3 regions of the Caloramator sp. ALD01 genome follow, and region 2 is predicted to be linked to each of the others. Evidence: a T-box and tRNA genes for the amino acid it is inferred to sense, from the RefSeq annotation. Region 2 holds a T-box; the other regions hold tRNA genes.
What was found. The T-box of region 2 lies ahead of proS (proline--tRNA ligase). A T-box ahead of a tRNA ligase gene usually reads a tRNA of that ligase, here a tRNA-Pro.
Positions count from the first base shown of each region.

Region 1 (3,286 bases), on a different contig from region 2:
ACGGACTTACCACCCTAAAAATTTTCAAGTGCGAAATCTCTGTTAAAAAATATTTTATAGTATTTCCCATAAAGGCAGGTTTAAACACAACCTACATTTATGGGATTACAAATATGTTTTAAGCTACTTTTGTTAAATCCAAATCCTTTATTTCTTTTACTACTATTATATCTGATCTTCTACAACTTGAAATACACTTTCCACATTTTATACAATCACTATGTTCTATAAAGCCATTTTTATATTCATAAGGGTTAACCCCCATCGGACATGCTTTACTACATAATTTACAAGAAACACAACTTGGTTTTACATATAAAGCATTCTTATTTCCCCTCAATTTAGTAATAATTGATGCAATAGTTCCCATGGGGCAAAAATTACACCATGTTCTATGATTGTAGATAAATGAAAACATTATTCCTACTAAACTCGTAACAACAATCATCCTATAAAAAACCAATCCTATTTTGTATAGATTACCATTGGCAGCAACTATTCCACTAATAAACATGTAAAACATAAGTACAATAACCAGTGTTCTAAAGACATAGCTCTTCATCCATTTAGGTACTTGTTTTTTATTTGACACTTTGCTCAAAATATTTTCATAAAAATTACCTCTTGGACATATGTTTCCACACCAATATCTACCATTAAAAAACGAAAACACTATTGGTCCAATCATACAAATACTTGCAATTACTGCAAATCTTAAATCTATTGCTCCCAACAGAAAAAAGGCAAAAAACAATATATATGAATACTTTTTCCACACATTTAACATTTAAATCCCTCCATTCTTTTTATACCCCCAGTAGGTATATTACATTGTATATACTAATAACAATATCTTCTTTTGTCAATATTTCTTAACAAAGTAGTATTATTGTGATTTTTTTTATTTGTTGAACAATTGTGATTTTATAATATGTATATTGTAGTTTTAACTCTTCTATTTACTATAGCTATTGAAGATTAGGTAATATATAATGTAAGTTTATTGATTTGTTTCATTAAGATAGGATTAAGATGTGAATAATGTATAGTAACTAATTATATATAAATTGGTCGGGGTGACAGGACTTGAACCTGCGGCCCTATGGTCCCGAACCATATGCACTACCACCTGTGCTACACCCCGACGCAAAACCAAATGCATTTATATTAATTATAGCACTTTGCTATTATAATGAAAATATTGAATTAAATTCTAAACAAAGACCAATAAAAAAAGGATTGCTTTCGCAATCCTTTCTGGTCGGGGTGACAGGGATTGAACCTGCGACCTCATGGTCCCAAACCACGCGCGCTCCCATCTGCGCCACACCCCGAAGACAAAGATAATTATAGCATCTATTTTTTCATATTGCAACTACTTTTTTATATTTATTTTTAAATATAAACAACTTTTAAAACTTAAGAAGTCACCACTTATATTTAGGTGACTTCTTTTTTATTTTTAAAATTTACTTTTCACTATATCTCTTATATTCCACACCACGTCTTGGAACACACGCTGCAACAAAACCTATTATAATAGATTGAACCATTGGAACTATTACATTTATATATCTATCAAGTTGCAATGCATAAACAGCCCACGCTGTTAAAATATTTACAACAAGACTTACTATAAATATATATACAACAAATTTAGCAAATGAACTAATGTACTTTTCCCATATCTTGTGTCTCCACTCTCCCGAAAATATAAATGAAAATATAAAGAATGTCACAATAACTATACCTATATTAGCTAATGCGATTAGTAACAGCCTCTGCATATAGTCAGCCTGTAACATAAACACACCTCCTTTTAATATATTTTCTGCAACTTAAAAATATTAATGTAAAATAAATATGTTTATTTTAGTTAAATTTTAGTATAATAGCTATAAGGAGGAGATAAAATGGGGGAAGAAAGAAGAAAATATAAAAGAGCACGTTTAGAATGTGAAATACTATATCCATCAGTTATATATAACAACGAAAAAAGAACCTTTCGTGACAATTGCAAACTTTATACCGTCGATATCTCTGAAGCAGGCATTGCATTAAAATCAAACTTTTTTATACCAAAGGATGCCTTTGTCTCTTTTTTTCTTAGAATAGATGACTATCTTCCCTTTAAAGCTCTTGTAAAAGTTAGATGGAATAAAAATTCAAATGGATATTTTTATTGTGGCGGAGAATTTATTGCATTGAATCTTGAGGATATACACAAAATAAGAACATATATATTAAAACAAGACAATAAAACGGAGGTTTAGATATGGCAAAAGTTTTTTTGGGCTATAAAAAAGGACTTAGAGTTGAAGATGGACATCCTTGGGTGTATAAAAATGAAATTGAAAACATCGAGGGAGATTTTGAACCTGGAGATATAGTTGAAGTCTATAATTATAAGGGTAAGTTTATAGGCAAAGGATACATAAACCCAAAATCCCAAATCACAATTAGAATAATGACAAGAGAAAAAGACGAAGAAATAAACGAGGATTTCTTTAGAAGGCGTATATTGGATGCTTGGAATTATAGAAAAAAGGTAATTGAAACTACATCTTGTAGAGTTGTATTTGGTGAAGCCGATTTTATTCCAGCTCTAATTGTTGATAAGTTTAGTGATTATCTTGTAGTTCAATTTTTATCCTTAGGAATAGAAAGATGGAAGGATACAATAGTAAAGGTTCTAAAAGAAGTTTTAAATCCTAAGGGTATTTATGAGCGAAGTGATGTACCTGTAAGAGAACTTGAGGGACTTGAACAAAGAAAGGGATTCTTAACAGAACCCTTTGACACAACAATCATATCTGAAGAAAATGGAGTTAAGTACTATGTAGATATTGAAAATGGTCAAAAAACAGGATATTTCTTAGACCAAAAGGAAAATAGATATGCAATAAAGGACATAGTAAAGGATGCAGATGTACTTGATTGTTTCTGCCATACAGGTTCCTTCTCACTTCACGCTGGACATTTTGGTGCAAAAAGCGTACTTGGTATAGATGTATCTGAACACGCTGTTGAGTTTGCAAGAAGAAATGCAAAACTAAATGGACTTGAAAATATATGTAAATTTGAGGCCCACAATGCCTTTGATGTATTAAAAACTTGGGCTAAAGAAGGAAGAAAGTATGACGTTGTTATATTAGATCCTCCAGCATTTACAAAATCACGCTCTGCAGTTGAAGGTGCAGTAAGAGGATATAAGGAAATCAACCTTCGTGCACTCAAAATGGTTAAAAAGGGTGGATATTTAGTTACTTGTTCCTGTTCGCATTTT
Region 1 is NZ_AXAA01000058.1:308-3,593, reverse strand. It holds gene A3M9_RS0112075 (4Fe-4S binding protein) at 119-787, opposite strand; tRNA gene A3M9_RS0112070 (tRNA-Pro) at 1,069-1,144, opposite strand; tRNA gene A3M9_RS0112065 (tRNA-Pro) at 1,259-1,334, opposite strand; gene A3M9_RS0112060 (DUF2391 family protein) at 1,470-1,805, opposite strand; gene A3M9_RS0112055 (PilZ domain-containing protein) at 1,914-2,273, shown strand; gene A3M9_RS0112050 (class I SAM-dependent rRNA methyltransferase) at 2,276-3,286, shown strand, end outside.
Region 1: it has a tRNA-Pro gene. The T-box ahead of proS (proline--tRNA ligase) is inferred to sense a tRNA for this amino acid. The anticodon was not compared.

Region 2 (3,286 bases):
CCCATAAAGGATTTCTTAGGCATTCGTTTATTTCGCCAATCAAATCTAAGCTTTTCTTTGTTTGAAAAAGTCCTACCCTCGCAATGTCATCGTCCTGATGACTGCTCGGCTCGGCACATCCTGTGCCGAATTACGGACTTTTCAAAGCCGAAAAGCAAGATTTGCTAAGGCTTATAAAAGAGCCATATATAAAATCCTTTATGGGGCTTCTTCAAATTTCATCTAATAAATATGCTTATTAATATTCTTAAATACTATTTATGGAACTTTTTTAATATGCTCTTCCCCAGTAAACCATATGCTTTGCTATCTTTCCACAGCATACGCACTTGTCACTTAAAGTTTCTTGCTCAAATGGTATGCATCTTGAAGTTGCACCTGTTTCTTCCTTTATCTTATCCTCACATTCTCTATCTCCACACCACATAGCCTTTATAAATCCAGGCTTGTTTTCAACTATATCCTTAAATTCCTCCATATTTGTTGCTACATAAGTGTGTTCATCCCTATTCTTTCTTGCCATTTCAAGCATATTATTGTGTATATCATCAAGAAGCCTTAACACTTCTTGTTCTAAATTATCCATTGAAACTGAAATTTTTTCCATCGTATCACGTCTTACAAGTACAACTTGATTCTTTTCTATATCCTTTGGTCCAACCTCAAGTCTTACAGGAACACCCTTCATTTCGTATTCTGCAAACTTCCAACCTGGCATCTTGTCTGAATCGTCAAGTTTAACTCTAACAACCTTTGAAAGTCTTTCCTTTAGTTCATTTGCCTTATCAAGTACACCTTCCTTATGCTGTGCAATTGGTACTATTACAACTTGAATTGGTGCTATTCTTGGTGGAAGTTTTAACCCATTATCATCACCGTGAACCATTATTACTGCACCAATTAATCTTGTAGTAACTCCCCAAGATGTTTCATATACATACTGTAATTGTCCATTCTTATCAAGGTATCTTATATTAAAGGCCTTTGCAAAGTTATCCCCAAAGAAGTGGGAAGTACCTGTTTGAAGTGCCTTTCCATCGTGCATTAAGCTCTCAATTGTATAGGTTGCTCTTGCTCCTGCAAACTTCTCCTTCTCTGTCTTTCTCCCCTTTATAACTGGTATTGCAAGTACTTCTTCGCAGTGTTTTGCATATATATTTAACATTCTAATTGTTTCTTCTTCTGCCTCTTCTGCTGTTGCGTGGATAGTATGTCCCTCTTGCCATAAAAATTCAGTTGTTCTCAAGAATGGTCTTGTAGTCTTTTCCCATCTTACAACAGAACACCATTGGTTATATAGCTTTGGAAGATCCTTATATGATTGAACTATCTTTGAAAAATGCTCACAGAATAGAGTTTCTGATGTTGGTCTAACACACAGTCTTTCTGCTAACTCTTCACTTCCTCCGTGAGTAACCCAAGCAACCTCTGGTGCAAAACCTTCAACGTGTTCTGCTTCCTTTCTTAAGAGGCTCTCTGGTATAAATAGAGGCATATAAACATTTTCGTGTCCTGTCTCTTTAAATCTTGCATCTAAATCCCTTTGAATATTTTCCCATATTGCATATCCATATGGTCTTATAATCATACATCCCTTTACGCTTGAATAATCGATAAGTTCAGCCTTTTTTACTATGTCTGTATACCACTGTGCAAAATCTTCATCCATTGATGTTATCGCTTCAACAAGCTTTTTATCCTTTTCCTTTGCCATATTATCTCCTCCTTAATTTTTATGTATTAATTAAAAAAACCTTTGTTTTCTCGATAAAATAAAAGCCTCGAATCCCTAAAAGGGACCGAGGCAAACTTTCGGCGGTACCACCCTAATTAATATGCAAATGCATATTCTCTCAAATGGATAACGGAAAAACCGCTGCAGCCTACTTTAACTTCGGTGCAGAACTCAGAGGTGGGTTCAAAATCAGTCCTTTAGGAATTCGCACCAACCATTCCCTCTCTGAAAAGGAACTAACTTTTACTATTCCTCGTCATAGTCTTAAATATTCTATTTCTATATTATTTTATCATATTTTAATTTGTTTGCAACATTGTTTTTAAACAAGATAAATTTCACTATCATAGGACATACTATAACCTTTAAATTTAAATTATAATCTTGTTTTCAAATTTTAATTCATATTATTTATTTTTTATAGTATTATAGTTATGAGGTGGTTGTATGATAGTTGCAGTTGTCGATGGACAAGGTGCTGGAATTGGTCAGGCAGTTATAAAAAAAATAAAAAAGGAGTTTGAAGATAAAGTTAAAGTTGTTGCTTTAGGTCTTAACAAAACAGCACTTAAAAATATGCTAAAATCCGGTGCAGAAGAAGGAATTATAGGAAGCAAAAACATAAGTGAATATATACTCAATAATCAGATAAACTTTATAATTGGCCCTATTGGAATACTTTGTGCTGGTGGAATCTGTGGAGAAGTTACATCCACAGTTTCAAAGGCAATATTTAATTCACCTGCAACAAAATTAATTATTCCTCTTCAAAAACACGGCATATACATACCTAACACACAGGATTTATCCATAAAGGAATGCATAGAGGTATTTATAGAAAAAATAAGGGAGCAAATATAGCTCCCTTATTTTTATACAAGATTATACTTTTCAATCATTTTCACAACAAAAGGAATTACAATAAACTGTATAATAATTCCCCAAATACATTTTACAAAGGATGCAGTTATGAACATATTTAGAACATACTTTTTTCCCATTGATGTTAAAAGAATATAATTTGCAGTACCAAAAACCAATCTTCCAAGAAGCATAGCAGAAATCAATGCTGCAAATAAACTTACCCTTCTCTTCTTGTATAAATATCCTGATATAAATCCATAGGTTGCAAGCTCAAAGGCCATAGCAACTGCAACCGGATAAATAGGTGGCATACCAGTTAGTATAGAACTTAAAAATGGAGTAACAAATCCAATAAGTGCACCATATTTTTCTCCTAATATAAACCCACAAAGTAGAACTGGTATGTGCATTGGTAAGAATACATTACCTGGAAGACCACTCATATGAAATATACTTGGTATAAGAAGACCAAGTGCCAAAAATAAAGCTGCAAGTACTAAATTTTTTATTTTTGACATAAGAACCCTCCTTTAAATTGGAATAAGTTATATGTGATATGGCTGCCATTAAAAATAAAAAAGGTAGAGCAAAACGCCCTACCTTCGTGGTAAGCTAATTGTTATTAATAAAGAGACTCTGATGAAGCCTTCGTGACTTCTTATATATTATAATACATATTCATTTCTA
Region 2 is NZ_AXAA01000028.1:22,131-25,416, forward strand. It holds gene proS (proline--tRNA ligase) at 272-1,714, opposite strand; T-box leader at 1,792-2,004, opposite strand; gene A3M9_RS0109910 (DUF3842 family protein) at 2,183-2,596, shown strand; gene A3M9_RS0109915 (ECF transporter S component) at 2,608-3,117, opposite strand.

Region 3 (3,286 bases), on a different contig from region 2:
TATAATGGCAAATATAACAATGGGTGTTTCAACGGTTGAGGAGATATCCCATACTGTTCCCGAAAATGGGCAGTTTAATTTACTGTTTAAAAGTGTAATGGGGGTTGAAGTGCCCATAGTACGATATGATAAGAAACATAAAGAGCCAACTTATAGCTTTTATCAAACAAATACTGCTATGGATATTGCCTTTATTAAGTTTTCGGAAATAACATATCTCATTATGGAATATGCAGAGGTTGAAAATGCAGTGTTTAAACTTGCTATGGAAATAAAAAAGACTCAAAAAAGAGCCAATGCACTTCAAAACATACAGATACCAAAGTATGAGGAGATAGTAAAATATATACAGGATGTTTTGGAGGAAAAGGATAGAGAGGATTTCTTTAGGTTGAAGGTTGTTAAAAAGAAGAGTCAAAGGAAAAAAGCTAATCCATAGGACTATTATCCTATGGATTAGCTTTTATATATTTATAGATTTTTTTATAGCACGTTTGTAGGTTGGATTATAGTCTGTCCAAGCGTCTGTTCCTGCATCCCTTTCTATTGCAAGATGGAAGGCATTAATTTCAGCACTTGCCTTATCTGCATTATGAACAGCTATTGCCTCAAGAGTCATAGGAAGAACTGGTGAACCCATCTCTAAGGTTCCGTGGTGAGAAAGAATACAGTGTTCAAGTTCATATCTTAAGGCTTGAGGGAAATCTTGTATTTTTGTTATAAAGCTATTTAGTATTTCAATTCCAATGTTTATATGGCCTATAAGTTTTCCCCTTGTTGTATATTTGTTTTCAGGAAAATCTGATAGCTCAATTATTTTACCGATGTCGTGTAGTAATGCAGAGGCTACAGCAATATCATAATTGACATATGGGAATATTTGTGTAAAATTAATTACAATTCTTGCAACTTCAATGGTATGTTGTGCAAGACCGCCTATGTATGCGTGATGTATCTCTGCACCAGCCGCTTTTTTTAAAAAAGAAGTTTTAATATTTTCATTTGTAAATATATTATTTAATAATTGTTTTATTTTTTCATTTTTTATAGTATCAATTATTTCAAATAGTTCTTTTTCTATTTGTTCGCTATTTAAATAACAGGAGGGTATAACTTTATTTATTAATTCTTGGCTTGGATTATCGATTTTTTCTATTTTGTTTATATGTATTTGAAGGGTTCCTTTGAAATCTTTAGCAACACCTGAAATATAGGCAAAGCATCCGGGTACTATTTTTTCTGCAATATCAGGACTGTCATTCCAAATCTTAGCATCATAGTTTTTTATACCAGAGCTTATTTGAAGATGGTAGTATCCTTTATCATTTTGACCTATTTTTTTTTCAATTTTTCTTACTACAACAGGTTGATTTTCTATTTTTTCGTTTGGATATAAATTTTGCATAAAATCACCTCGTTAATATTATACATTAAATTTATAAACTTTACACATAAATATTAGATTGGAGGGATAAAAATGGAAAAAACATTAGTTTTAATTAAACCTGATGGTGTAGAGAGGGGGCTTATTGGAGAAATAATAAAGAGGTATGAGATGAAGGGATTAAAAATCAAGGCAATAAAGTCTGTATTTCCTACAAGAGAATTGGCAGAGAAGCACTACGAGGAACATAAGGGAAAGGAGTTTTTTGAGGAGCTTATAAAATACTTAACATCTGGAATGGTTATAGCTATGATAATAGAGGGTGAAAATGCAATAAAATGTGTAAGAAATATAAATGGTGCAACAAAATATCAAGATGCACTGCCAGGAACAATAAGAGGGGATTTTGCATATAAAGATACATATAATTTAGTTCACGCCTCTGATTGTAAAGATTCAGCTGAAAGAGAAATAAAGCTTTGGTTTGAATAGTCTCACTTATGTGAAATGTTGTACCATATATGACTAAAAAAGCCTTGGCATATGCCAAGGCTTTTGGTCTGGGTGACTGGACTTGAACCAGCGGCCTCAAGAACCCCATTCTTGCGCGCTACCATCTGCGCCACACCCAGATATATTTGACACATATATTATAAATCTAATTTTAAAATAAATCAATACTTATTAGTATATATTCCCTTGAATCTTATTTTATTATTGAATACAATTTTTAGAAATATGAGTTGTATTTTGAGCGTCAGAATAGTATAATTATATTGAAAATAATAAAGCAGACGCTGGGGGAGCCTTAGGCTGAGAGGAAGGTAAAACCTTCGACCCTTAGAACCTGAACTGGGTAATGCCAGCGAAGGGAAGCGGAAAAGTACTCCTTTTTGCGTCTGTATAAAAAAAGGAGGTTTTTTTATGCATTTTTTTGAAGGACTTTTAAAGATTAAGCCCTATGTTTGGGCAATTCTTGGGGCGTTGGTGCTTATTGCCATTACATCAATCTATCTAAACAAATCTAATACTAAGGAGAAGAAATTTGACACAAGAAAAATAACAACAGCAAGTCTATGTATTGCCCTTTCCTTTGTGCTATCCTACATTAAGATTTTTAAACTTCCACAAGGTGGTTCTATAACACTTGGAAGTTTAATACCACTTTTTATATTTGCATATACCTATGGAGTGAAGGATGGAGTAATTGTAGGTGCAATTTATGGGATACTTCAATTTATACAAGAGCCTTATATTGTTCATTGGGCACAGGTTATAATAGACTATCCACTTGCCTTTGGAGCGTTAGGGCTTGCTGGTTTATCAAGAAAAAATATACCTGTTGGTATGGTGATAGGGGGGGCTGGAAGGCTGTTCTTCCACGTAATTTCAGGGGTTATATTCTTTGCATCCTATGCACCTGAAGGACAAAATGTATTAGTGTATTCATTAATATATAATTTAACTTATCTATTACCAGACCTCATTTTATGCATTGTAATAGGGTTTATACCACAATTTAAAAATGCAATAAATAGGTTATCTACTGAAAGATGTTGATTAAATTACAAAAAGAATCCGTGAACAAAATATGTTCACGGATTCTTCTGTTTTATATAAATCGCATGAAGGGGAAACTTTATAGGCTATTTATTAATTCAAATAAAGCTTTCGCAGCAAGGGTTGGTCCTTCCTTTTCTAAACCTTTTATTCCAAGCTGTGTTTTTATTTGACCAACCTTTATTCCTTTATCAAATAGGGTTTTAAAATATATTTCAATTAATTCGTTAGATCTATCTTGCCATTGAAGTGGTCCAAATGGATTGGCAAAATATGATGATACAAGACCTACTTCATTTGTTGTTCCTTTTGCAAGCCTTTTACCTGATTTAAAAACATCTA
Region 3 is NZ_AXAA01000009.1:29,445-32,730, reverse strand. It holds gene A3M9_RS0106075 (V-type ATP synthase subunit D) at 1-439, shown strand, start outside; gene A3M9_RS13310 (3'-5' exoribonuclease YhaM family protein) at 464-1,405, opposite strand; gene ndk (nucleoside-diphosphate kinase) at 1,478-1,876, shown strand; tRNA gene A3M9_RS0106060 (tRNA-Pro) at 1,941-2,016, opposite strand; TPP riboswitch at 2,174-2,275, shown strand; gene thiT (energy-coupled thiamine transporter ThiT) at 2,309-2,944, shown strand; gene A3M9_RS0106050 (phosphoenolpyruvate carboxykinase) at 3,024-3,286, opposite strand, start outside.
Region 3: it has a tRNA-Pro gene. The T-box ahead of proS (proline--tRNA ligase) is inferred to sense a tRNA for this amino acid. The anticodon was not compared.